Lichenibacterium dinghuense: one gene and its partner. The protein of the gene in region 1 binds, or shares a complex with, the protein of each later gene. Links are inferred from orthologs where the notes say so. Each region holds a gene or a part of one and is shown on either strand. Other genes may lie near its edges. The genes, in order: rpsG and tig.

The links.
Region 2: the proteins of rpsG (region 1) and tig are in contact, whole or in part, in a crystal structure (PDB 3GTY), measured with the Thermotoga maritima proteins. The link is inferred for Lichenibacterium dinghuense from one-to-one orthologs. Residues at the interface, in WP_004081843.1 of Thermotoga maritima: Lys34, Lys52, Lys55, Glu59, Arg62, Gln63, Glu66, Asn67, Lys69, Val71, Arg95, Ala109, Lys110, Lys111, Gly112, Arg113, Pro114, Glu117, Glu121, Ile124, Ala125, Tyr127, Asn128, Asn129, Thr130, Gly131, Lys135, Asp139, Arg142, Met143; in WP_004081061.1 of Thermotoga maritima: Glu122, Val124, Val129, Leu130, Tyr133, Glu188, Gly259, Ile262, Tyr263, Glu266, Ser270, Glu273, Gln274, Glu277, Arg308, Gln311, Ile312, Ser315, Tyr316, Glu325, Arg329, Arg336, Leu363, Phe366, Trp367, Arg373, Leu377, Arg381, Leu384, Glu387.

What each region holds. Positions count from the first base shown.
Region 1 is NZ_JAJLMN010000001.1:829,999-833,616, forward strand. Bases 724-3,409 are described here. They hold rpsG (30S ribosomal protein S7), read right to left. Parts: upstream 2,459-3,409; coding sequence 1,988-2,458; downstream 724-1,987. Other genes in these bases: fusA (elongation factor G), read right to left, coding at 724-1,954; rpsL (30S ribosomal protein S12), read right to left, coding at 2,471-2,842; L7N97_RS03995 (DUF1640 domain-containing protein), read left to right, coding at 3,283-3,409. In the rest of the region: more of fusA, read right to left, coding at 1-723; more of L7N97_RS03995, read left to right, coding at 3,410-3,594.
Region 2 is NZ_JAJLMN010000001.1:3,967,282-3,974,256, reverse strand. Bases 3,152-6,011 are described here. They hold tig (trigger factor), read right to left. Parts: upstream 5,360-6,011; coding sequence 3,944-5,359; downstream 3,152-3,943. Other genes in these bases: L7N97_RS18935 (NAD(P)H-hydrate dehydratase), read right to left, coding at 5,995-6,011; L7N97_RS18940 (hypothetical protein), read right to left, coding at 5,653-5,799; L7N97_RS18955 (ATP-dependent Clp protease proteolytic subunit), read right to left, coding at 3,216-3,845. Also shown: lon (endopeptidase La), read right to left, coding at 1-1,401; ATP-dependent Clp protease ATP-binding subunit ClpX, read right to left, coding at 1,719-2,999; more of L7N97_RS18935, read right to left, coding at 6,012-6,975. UniProt on the Bacillus subtilis protein: Involved in protein export. Acts as a chaperone by maintaining the newly synthesized protein in an open conformation. Functions as a peptidyl-prolyl cis-trans isomerase.

The DNA of each region.
Region 1 (3,618 bases):
ACATGTTGGCCAGCGGCACCATGGCGTTGATGACGTTGGCGTTGCCGCGCACGTCCTGCCCCTGGATCTGCCCACGGCGGGAGTTCAGGTCGCCGATGCACGAGCCGGTGTATTCCTCCGGCGTCACGACCTCGACCTTCATGATCGGCTCGAGCAGAACCGATCCACCCTTCTGCAACGCTTCCCGGAAGGCCGCCCGGGAGGCGATCTCGAACGCCAGGACCGACGAGTCGACGTCGTGGAAGGCGCCGTCGATCAGCGTGGCCTTGACGTCCACGACGGGGAAGCCCGCCAGGATGCCGGCGCCCATGACCGAGTTGATGCCCTTTTCGACGCCGGGCACGTATTCCTTCGGCACCGCGCCGCCGATGATCTTCGACTCGAACAGGTTGCCGGCGCCGGCCTCGTTCGGCTCGAAGACGATCTTGACGCGGGCGAACTGGCCCGTGCCGCCCGTCTGCTTCTTGTGCGTGTAGTCCTGCTCGACGCGGCGGGTCAGCTTCTCGCGATAGGCCACCTGGGGGGCGCCGATGTTGGCGTCCACCTTGTAGGTCCGGCGCAGGATGTCGACCTTGATGTCGAGGTGGAGCTCGCCCATCCCCTTGAGGATCGTCTGGCCCGACTCGGTGTCGGTCGAGACGCGGAAGGACGGGTCCTCGGCGGCCAGCTTCTGCAGGGCGACGCCCAGCTTCTCCTGGTCGGCCTTGGACTTCGGCTCGATCGCGATCTCGATTACCGGCTCGGGGAACTCCATCTTCTCCAGGATCACCGGCTTCTGCGTGTCGCAGAGCGTGTCACCCGTGCGGGTGTCCTTCAGGCCCGCCATGGCGACGATGTCGCCGGCATAGGCCTCCTTGATGTCCTCGCGGTTGTTGGCGTGCATCAGGAGCATGCGCCCGATGCGCTCCTTCTTGTCCTTGGTCGAGTTCAGCACGGTCGTGCCGCTCTCGATGTGACCCGAATACACGCGGCAGAACGTGATCGTGCCGACGAAGGGGTCGTCCATGATCTTGAAGGCGAGCAGCGAGAAGGGCTCGCTGTCCGACGCGGGACGGGTGACCTCGGCCTCGGTGTTGACGTCGATGCCCTTGATGGCCTCACGGTCGAGCGGGGACGGCAGGTAGTCGACGACGGCGTCGAGCAGGGGCTGCACGCCCTTGTTCTTGAAGGCCGTGCCGCACAGCACCGGGTGGAAGGCGATCTTGCGCACGGCGAGGCGGATCAGCCGCTTCAGCGTGGCCTCGTCCGGCTCGGTGCCGTCGAGGTAGGCCGACATGGCGTCGTCGTCGAGCTCGACGGCGGCCTCGATCATCGCCAGGCGGTATTCCTTGGCGCGGTCGAGCAGGTCGGCGGGGATCTCCTCGTCGTGGTAGTTGGCGCCGAGGTTCTCGTTCTCCCAGACGACCGCCTTCATGCGGACGAGGTCGATGATGCCCTTGAAGTCGGACTCAGCGCCGATCGGCAGCTGGATGCACACCGGACGGCCGCCGACGCGGGTCTTGATGTCGTCGACGCACTTGTAGAAATCGGCGCCGATCTTGTCCATCTTGTTGACGAACACGATGCGGGGCACGTTGTACTTGTCCGCCTGGCGCCAGACCGTCTCGGTCTGGGGCTCGACGCCCTGGTTGCCGTCGAGCACGCAGACCGCGCCGTCGAGCACGCGGAGCGAGCGCTCCACCTCGATGGTGAAGTCCACGTGGCCGGGGGTGTCGATGATGTTCAGGCGCTTGCCGTTCCACTGGGTCGTGGTGGCGGCCGACGTGATCGTGATGCCGCGCTCCTGCTCCTGCTCCATCCAGTCCATGGTGGCGGCGCCGTCGTGGACTTCGCCGATCTTGTGGGACTTGCCGGAGTAGAACAGGATCCGCTCGGTCGTGGTCGTCTTGCCCGCATCGATGTGGGCCATGATGCCGAAGTTGCGGTAGTCTTCGATCGGATGTGAGCGGGGCATGGGTCGATCCTCGGAAGGCGCGGGTTCGCCGGATTACCAGCGATAGTGCGAGAAGGCGCGGTTGGCTTCGGCCATCCGGTGCGTGTCTTCGCGCTTCTTGACGGCGTTGCCGCGGTTGTTGGCGGCGTCCATCAGCTCGGCCGACAGGCGGTCGACCATGGTCTTGTCGTTGCGGCCGCGGGCGGCCGTGATGAGCCAGCGGATGGCCAGCGCCTGGCGGCGCTCCGGACGGACCTCGACCGGCACCTGATAGGTGGCGCCGCCGACGCGCCGCGAGCGGACCTCGATGGCGGGGGCGACGTTGTCGAGCGCCTGCATGAAGATCGGCAGGGGCTCGGTGCGGAGGCGCTGCTCGATGTTCTCGAAGGCGCCGTAGACGATCGCCTCGGCGACCGACTTCTTGCCGTCGTACATGATCGAGTTCATGAACTTGGTGAGGGTCACGTCGCCGTACTTGGCGTCCGGGATGATCTCACGCTTCTCTGCGCTGTGGCGGCGGGACATCGTGTCAGTTCCTTACTTCGGACGCTTCGCGCCGTACTTCGACCGGCGCTGGCGGCGGTCCTTGACGCCCTGGGTGTCGAGCACGCCGCGGATGATGTGGTAGCGCACGCCCGGAAGATCCTTCACGCGGCCGCCGCGGATCATCACCACCGAGTGCTCCTGAAGGTTATGGCCCTCGCCGGGGATGTAGCCGATGACCTCGAAGCCGTTGGTCAGGCGCACCTTGGCGACCTTGCGGAGAGCCGAGTTCGGCTTCTTCGGGGTCGTGGTGTAGACGCGGGTGCAAACGCCGCGCTTCTGCGGGCTCTGCTGCAGCGCGGGCACCGTGTTGCGCGCCTTGGCGACGACGCGCGGCTTGCGGATCAACTGACTGATCGTCGGCATGTCTGGCTTCTCTAGGTCCGATCCGGGCGGCCCGGCACGGCGGAGACGCCGGCGCCGAAACGCGTGCAAAGCGAAGTGCGCCCATGGTCCTTCCGGACCTCAAGCGCACCAAATGCAGAGGACCGCGACGCATGACGCGCCACGCTCTTGCTTCTTTCGATGAACCCCGCCCGCGCGAGCGACCGGAGCTTGGTCTCAGGTGAGCCCGGCAGCGTTTAGGCTCTTCTTGGTCCGGGACGCGTCGTCCCGGAGCGAAAGTACCTACGGCCTGCCGAAAGTTGGCCTCTCTTACCGGGCGACACCGGGGGCGTCAACAGCGCAACCGCCCGCCCCGAGAGAATGTCCGGCGCGGAATGCCACCCCTGCCCCGATGGCAGAGCGGCGCTACAAGGGATCAACGGTCCAGAGCCTTTCATCGCCGAAGAAGGGCGATCCCGACGATGAGCGCCGTGTTCGACCCGCTCCGCCTCGCTCGCAACCTGCAAGACAAGGCCCGATTCAGCCCCGAGCAGGCCGAGGGCGTGGCCGACGCCTTCGCCGAGGCGATGCAGGGCGACCTCGCGATCAAGGCCGACCTCAAGTCTGAGATTCAGAGCGTTCGTGGTGAACTCCGCGAGACGGAACTGCGCCTCGAAGCCAAGATCGAGACCATCGAGGCGGACCTCGTCAAGTGGGTCGTCGGCATGATCGGGTTCCAGACGATCGTCCTCCTCGGCGCCGCCCTGGCCCTCGCGCGCGCAGTCGCGCGCTGATCCTGCGACTTTCGCCTCCTCTCC
Region 2 (6,975 bases), 3.1 Mb from region 1 along the record:
GTCGTAGTCGACCTCGAGATAGTGGTCGTTGAACGTCGCGTTCTGCTCGGGGTCGAGCACCTCCAGCAACGCCGAGGACGGGTCGCCGCGGAAGTCCTGGCCCATCTTGTCGATCTCATCGAGCAGGAAGAGCGGGTTGGACGTCTTGGCCTTGCGCATCGACTGGATGATCTTGCCGGGCATCGAGCCGATGTAGGTGCGCCGGTGCCCGCGGATCTCCGCCTCGTCGCGCACGCCGCCGAGCGAGATGCGGACGAACTCGCGCCCCGTCGCCTTGGCGATCGAGCGGCCGAGCGAGGTCTTGCCGACGCCGGGGGGGCCGACGAGGCACAGGATCGGGCCGGTGAGCTTGTTGGCGCGGCTCTGCACCGCGAGGTACTCGATGATGCGCTCCTTGACCTTGTCGAGCCCGTAGTGGTCCGAGTTCAGGGTGGACTCGGCCAGCGGCAGGTCGCGCTTGATCTTGGAGCGCTTGTTCCACGGGATCAACAGCAGCCAGTCGAGGTAGTTGCGCACCACGGTGGCCTCGGCCGACATGGGCGACATCTGCTTCAGCTTCTTCAGCTCGGCCTGCGCCTTGTCGCGGGCCTCCTTGGAAAGCTTGGTCTCCTTGATGCGGTTCTCGAGCTCGGACAGATCGTCCTTGCCATCCTCGTCGCCGAGCTCCTTCTGGATGGCCTTCATCTGCTCGTTGAGGTAGTACTCGCGCTGGGTCTTCTCCATCTGGCGCTTGACGCGCGTGCGGATGCGCTTCTCCACCTGCAGCACGGAGATCTCGCTCTCCATCAGGCCGAGGCACTTCTCCAGGCGCTGGGCGACCGAGGTGGTCTCCAGGATGCCCTGCTTGTCGGAGATCTTGACGACGAGGTGGGACGCCACCGTGTCGGCGAGCTTCGGATAGTCGGAGATCTGGCCGACCGCGGCCACGACCTCGGGCGAGATCTTCTTGTTCAGCTTGACGTAGTTCTCGAACTCGCTGACCACCGAGCGGGCCAGCGCCTCGACCTCGACCTTGTCGAGCGGGTCGTCGGCCAGCGCCTCGGCGTCGGCCTCGTAGAACTCGTCGGTCCTCACGTACTTGCCGACCTTGGCGCGGCGCGAGCCCTCGACCAGCACCTTGACGGTGCCGTCGGGCAGCTTGAGCAGCTGCAGCACCGAGGCGAGCGTGCCGGTGGTGAAGATGGCGTCGGTGGCCGGGTCGTCGTCGGTGGCGTTCACCTGCGTGGCGAGCAGGATGAACTTGTCGGCCTTCATCACCTCTTCGAGCGCGCGGATGGACTTCTCGCGGCCCACGAAGAGCGGGACGATCATGTGGGGGAACACGACGATGTCGCGCAGCGGCAGGACCGGATAGGTGTCGATGGACCCTGGCGTGGCGGGGGCGCGTTTCGGACTGCTCATGCTGCATCCTGTCGGGAGGGAGACGCACGCCGGCGCTTCTCCTGAAGCCGCCGTCGGACATTCGCCGCGGCGCCCGACCGGGATGTGACCGGACGGGACCGAAGCGCACCGCGGGGCCAGACGACTGCACCCCGGGGCACGGAGCGACCGGATCGGGCGGCCTGAACCGCCCCGTCGCCGATGCCCTGATCAAAAGATGGCGGTCACCCGATCGTCATTCAAGGACTATCGCGGGCCGGCCGCGGGTCGATCCCGCCCCGAGCAAGCCCTGGACGGGAAAGGGCGGGACCGTCGCCGGCCCCGCCCCTTCGATCCCCTCAGGCGCTGGCCGCGCCCGTCCCGGTCTTCTCCGCCCCGCGTTCGGAGTAGATGTAGAGGGGCCGGGCGTTGCCCTCGACCACCTCGGGGCCGATCACCACCTGCTCGACCCCGTCGAGGCCGGGCAGGTCGAACATCGTGTCGAGCAGGATGCCCTCCATGATGGAGCGCAGCCCGCGGGCGCCGGTGCGCCGCTCGATCGCCTTCTTGGCGACGACGTTCAGCGCCTCGTCCTGGAACATCAGCTCCGTGGACTCCATCTCGAACAGCCGCTGGTACTGCTTCACCAGGGCGTTCTTCGGCTCCGTGAGGATCTTCTTCAGAGCCTCCTCGTCGAGGTCCTCCAGCGTGGCGATCACGGGGAGGCGGCCGACGAACTCGGGGATGAGGCCGAACTTCAGCAGGTCCTCGGGCTCGACCTTGCGGAACACCTCGCCGGTGCGCCGGTCGTCCGGGGCCTGGACCTTGGCGCCGAAGCCGATGGACGTGCCCTTGCCGCGGCCCGAGATGATCTTCTCCAGCCCCGCGAAGGCGCCGCCGCAGATGAACAGGATGTTGGTCGTGTCGACCTGCAGGAACTCCTGCTGCGGGTGCTTGCGGCCGCCCTGCGGCGGCACGGAGGCGACGGTGCCCTCCATGATCTTCAGCAGGGCCTGCTGCACGCCCTCGCCCGACACGTCGCGGGTGATCGACGGGTTGTCCGACTTGCGGGAGATCTTGTCGATCTCGTCGATGTAGACGATGCCGCGCTGGGCGCGCTCGACGTTGTAGTCTGAGGCCTGGAGAAGCTTGAGGATGATGTTCTCGACGTCCTCGCCGACGTAGCCGGCCTCGGTGAGGGTCGTCGCGTCCGCCATGGTGAAGGGGACGTCGAGGATGCGGGCGAGCGTCTGGGCGAGCAGCGTCTTGCCCGAGCCGGTCGGCCCGATCAGCAGGATGTTGGACTTCGCCAGCTCGACGTCGTTGTGCTTCTGCGCGTGGTTCAGCCGCTTGTAGTGGTTGTGCACCGCGACCGACAGAACGCGCTTGGCCTGGGGCTGGCCGATCACGTAGTCGTCGAGGACCTTGCAGATCTCGCGCGGGGTCGGGATGCCGTCGCGGCGGTTCACCAGCGAGGACTTGTTCTCCTCACGGATGATGTCCATGCACAGTTCGACGCATTCATCGCAGATGAAGACCGTCGGACCCGCGATCAGCTTGCGGACTTCGTGTTGGCTCTTGCCGCAGAAGGAGCAATACAGCGTGTTCTTCGAATCGCTGCCGCCGGCTTTTCCAACCATTGTCGTCTCCAGTCCGACCCGCTTCGCGCCGGGCGCGATTCGAATCATTTTTCAAGGATTAGCCGCGGCCGGCTAATGAAAGGTGCACCATGGGGGTCTGCGCGGAGCGGCACCGCGCCAGGGTCTCCGGGGGCCGACGTCCGACGCCAACACAGCTTTCCGGCGAGATCAAGCCCGGGGCGGGCGGCGTGCCCCGGGCCAGACCCGCGGCTCGCCTCACTTCGTCTCGGGCGCCTCGACGCGGACCGTCTCCACCTTGTCGATGATTCCGAAGGCCTGGGCCTCGTCGGCGGTCATGAAGTGGTCGCGGTCGAGCGTGCGCTCGATCGTGTCGTAGTCCTTGCCGGTGTGCTTGACGTAGATCTCGTTCAGCCGGCGCTTGATCTTGGTGATGTCCTCGGCGTGGCGCAGGATGTCCGACGCCTGGCCCTGGAAGCCGCCGGAGGGCTGGTGCACCATCACGCGGGCGTTGGGCAGCGCGTAGCGCATGCCGGCCTCGCCGGCGCAGAGCAGCAGCGAGCCCATCGACGCGGCCTGGCCGACGCAGAGGGTCGACACCTTGGGGCGGATGAACTGCATCGTGTCGTAGATGGCGAGGCCCGCCGTCACCACGCCGCCCGGCGAGTTGATGTAGAGCGAGATCTCCTTCTTCGGGTTCTCGGCTTCGAGGAACAGCAGCTGGGCGATGATCACCGAAGCCATGTTGTCCTCGACCGGCCCGGTCAGGAAGATGATGCGCTCGCGCAGCAGGCGCGAATAGATGTCGAACCCGCGCTCGCCGCGGCTCGTGTTCTCGATCACCTGCGGGATGAGGTAGTTGTTGTACATCGCGATCGGATCCTGCATCGGACCGGCCCTCTTCCCTGTCAGCGGCCCCGCGGGGCCATGCGTCGAATATATGTCCACCCCGGCGGAGCGCAACATGCGCCCCGCCGGGCACGGCGTCAGCCCTCGGACGGCTGCTCGGCGCCGGCCTGCTCGATGCCGGGAACCGACTTCGGCGCGCCGTCCTCGTCGTCCTGCGGCTTGAACAGCTCGTCGCGCGACACGGTGCGCTCGGTGACCTTGGCCTGGCCGACGATGTGGTCGACCACCTTCTCCTCGAACAGCGGCGCCTTGATCTCGCTCAAGGCCTGCGGGTTCTTGGTGTAGTGCTCCCACACGGCCTTCTCCTGGCCGGGGTACTGGCGCGTCAGCTCGACCAGGGCCTTGCCGACCTCGGCGTCCTCGACCTTGATGCCGGCCTTCTCGCCGACCTCGGCCAGCACGAGGCCCAGGCGCACGCGGCGCTCGGCGATGCGGCGATATTCCGCACGCGCCGCCTCCTCGGTCGTGTCCTCGTCGGCGAAGGTCTTGCCGGTGCGGCCCTGCTCGGCCCCGACCTGGCGCCAGATGTTGTCGAACTCCTGGCCGACGAGGCCCTCGGGCAGCTCGAAGCTGTAGCGCTTGTCGAGCGCGTCGAGCAGCGAGCGCTTGATGCGGTCGCGCGAGGCGCGGGAGAAGTCCTCCTGCATGCGCGACCGGATGGCGTCGCGCAGCGCCTCGAACGTGTCGAAGCCGAAGGTCTTGGCGAAGTCGTCGTCGAGCTTCTGCTCGCCCGGCGCGCCGACCTCGCGCACCTTGACGTCGAAGGTGGCCTCCTTGCCGGCGAGCTGGGCCGCGTTGTAGTCGGCCGGGAACGTCACCGTGATGCGGCGCTCCTCGCCGGCCTTGGCGCCGACGAGCTGGTCCTCAAAGCCGGGGATGAAGGTGTTCGAGCCGAGCACGAGCGGCGCGTCCTCGCCCTTGCCGCCCTCGAAGGGCACGTCGTCGATGCGGCCCTCGAAGTCGATCTTCAGGCGGTCGCCCGAGGCCGCGACGGCGTCGTCGCCCTCGCGCGGCGTGTAGGAGCGGCTGCCCTGCGCGAGCGAGTCGACCGAGCGCTGGATCTCGTCGTCGGAGATCTCGGCGACCTGGCGCTCCAGCTCGAGGTCCTCGAAGGAGCCGGTCTCGAAGGCCGGGATGGTCTCGACCGCGACCGTGAAGGACAGGTCGCCCTCGGCCTCCATGGCCCGCTCCACCTCGGCCTGGTCGGAGGCGAGGTCGATCTTGGGCTCCAGCGCGAGGCGGAGGTTGTTGTCCTCGACGATCTTGCGGTTGGCCTCGTTCACGGCGTTCTGCACGACGTCGCCCATGATGGAGCGGCCGTACAGGCGCTTCAGGTGCGACAGCGGCACCTTGCCGGGGCGGAAGCCGTTGATGCGGACCTTGTCCTTCATGCCGACGAGTTCGCCCTGGAGGCGGGACGCCAGATCGGCGGCGGGGAGCACGACCTTGTATTCGCGCTTGAGCCCGGAGGCGCTGATCTCGGTAACCTGCATCGTCTCAGTCCTTCACTCGTCTCGGTGCCGTGGGTCGGCGAAAGCAATTCCCGGGGCGCCGCAGGGCGGAGGACGGGTGCGAGGAAGGATCGGGCCGGCGCTGGCTCCGCGCGGCCCGGTGGGAACCTGCCGAAATGGTGCGGGCGGAGGGACTCGAACCCCCACGACGTGAGTCACTGGAACCTAAATCCAGCGCGTCTACCAATTCCGCCACGCCCGCCCGTCTCGCAACCGGCCAACCCGGACGGAGCGTCTTATCAACGCCCCCGGCCCGATGCAGCAAAAAAGTGGGCTCAGCGCAGCGGCTCGCGGAAAGCCGACACCGCGAAGGTGAAGAGCGCCCACACCGGCAGGGCGGCCTCGGGGGCAACCGTCGCGGCACGGGCGAAGGCGAGGGCCGCCGTCCCGAGCAGGACCGCGGCGACGGGCACGAAACGCATGGCAACCTCGCCGAAACGGCACGGCGGAGCGCCGCGCGGGGGCGAAGCCGCAAATCGGGGGCCGGACGGGAATGTGCCGGAACGGGACGGAGGTGGGCGGGTGGGCTGCCGCATCCACGCCCGTCCGCGGCTGCGCGTCTCCGTTGCCGTCCATGCCGGCCGACGATCACGGAGAGGAAGGAGGACGCGGCCCCGTCAGCGTCCGCCGTACCGCGCCAACAGCGCGCGGAGCACCGCCGGGAGCGCCTCGGGGAGGTCCTCGGAGATCAGCCCGGGGCCGTGGTGGTTCGCCACGGCGGCGTGGAGCCAGACGGCGGCGCAGGCCGCCTCGAAGGCCGGCATGGCCTGCGCCAGCAGCCCGCCCACCATGCCGGCCAGCACGTCGCCGCTCCCCGCCGTGGCGAGCCAGGGCGCGTCCTCGCCGGCGATCGCGGCGCGGCCGTCGGGGGCCGCCACGACCGTGTCGGGCCCTTTCAGCACCACCACGGCCCCGAGCCGCCGCGCCCCGGCCCGCGCGCGCTCGACCTTGGTGGGGGCATCGAGCACGCCGGCGGCGCCGTCGAACAGCCTGGCGAACTCGCCGTCGTGCGGCGTGACCACCACCGGCCCCCCCGCCCCGCGCACCAGCGCGGCCAGATCGTCGGCCCGGCCGGCGAAGAGCGTCAGCGCGTCGGCGTCGAGCACGGCCGCGCGCGGCGCCCCGCGGGGCTTCAGCGCCGCCGCGACCAGCGCCGGCGCGTCGGCGCCGTGGCCGAGGCCCGGCCCCATCACCACGGCGTTGAGACGCGCGTCGGCGAGGATGCCGGCCAAGGCCTCCGGCCCGTCGAAGGGCTTCAGCATCACGGCCGTGAGCTGCGCGGCGTGGATCGCCAGCGCGTCGGCGGGGCTCGCGACCGTGACGAGGCCGGCGCCGATCCGCAGCCCGCCGCGGGCCGACAGCCGCGCGGCGCCGAGCGTCGGCATCGGGCCCGACACGACGACGAGGTGCCCGCGGGTGTATTTGTGCCCGGCCGCGGCGGGGCGCGGGTAGTGGCGCTCCCAGAGGTCCGGCAGATCGTGGAACAGGGTCGCGCCGATGCCGTCCAGCACGGCCGGGTCGATGCCGATGTCGGCCAGCGTCACCGGCCCGCAGCGCTCGCGACCCGGCATCAACAGGTGGCCTGGCTTCAGGCGGAA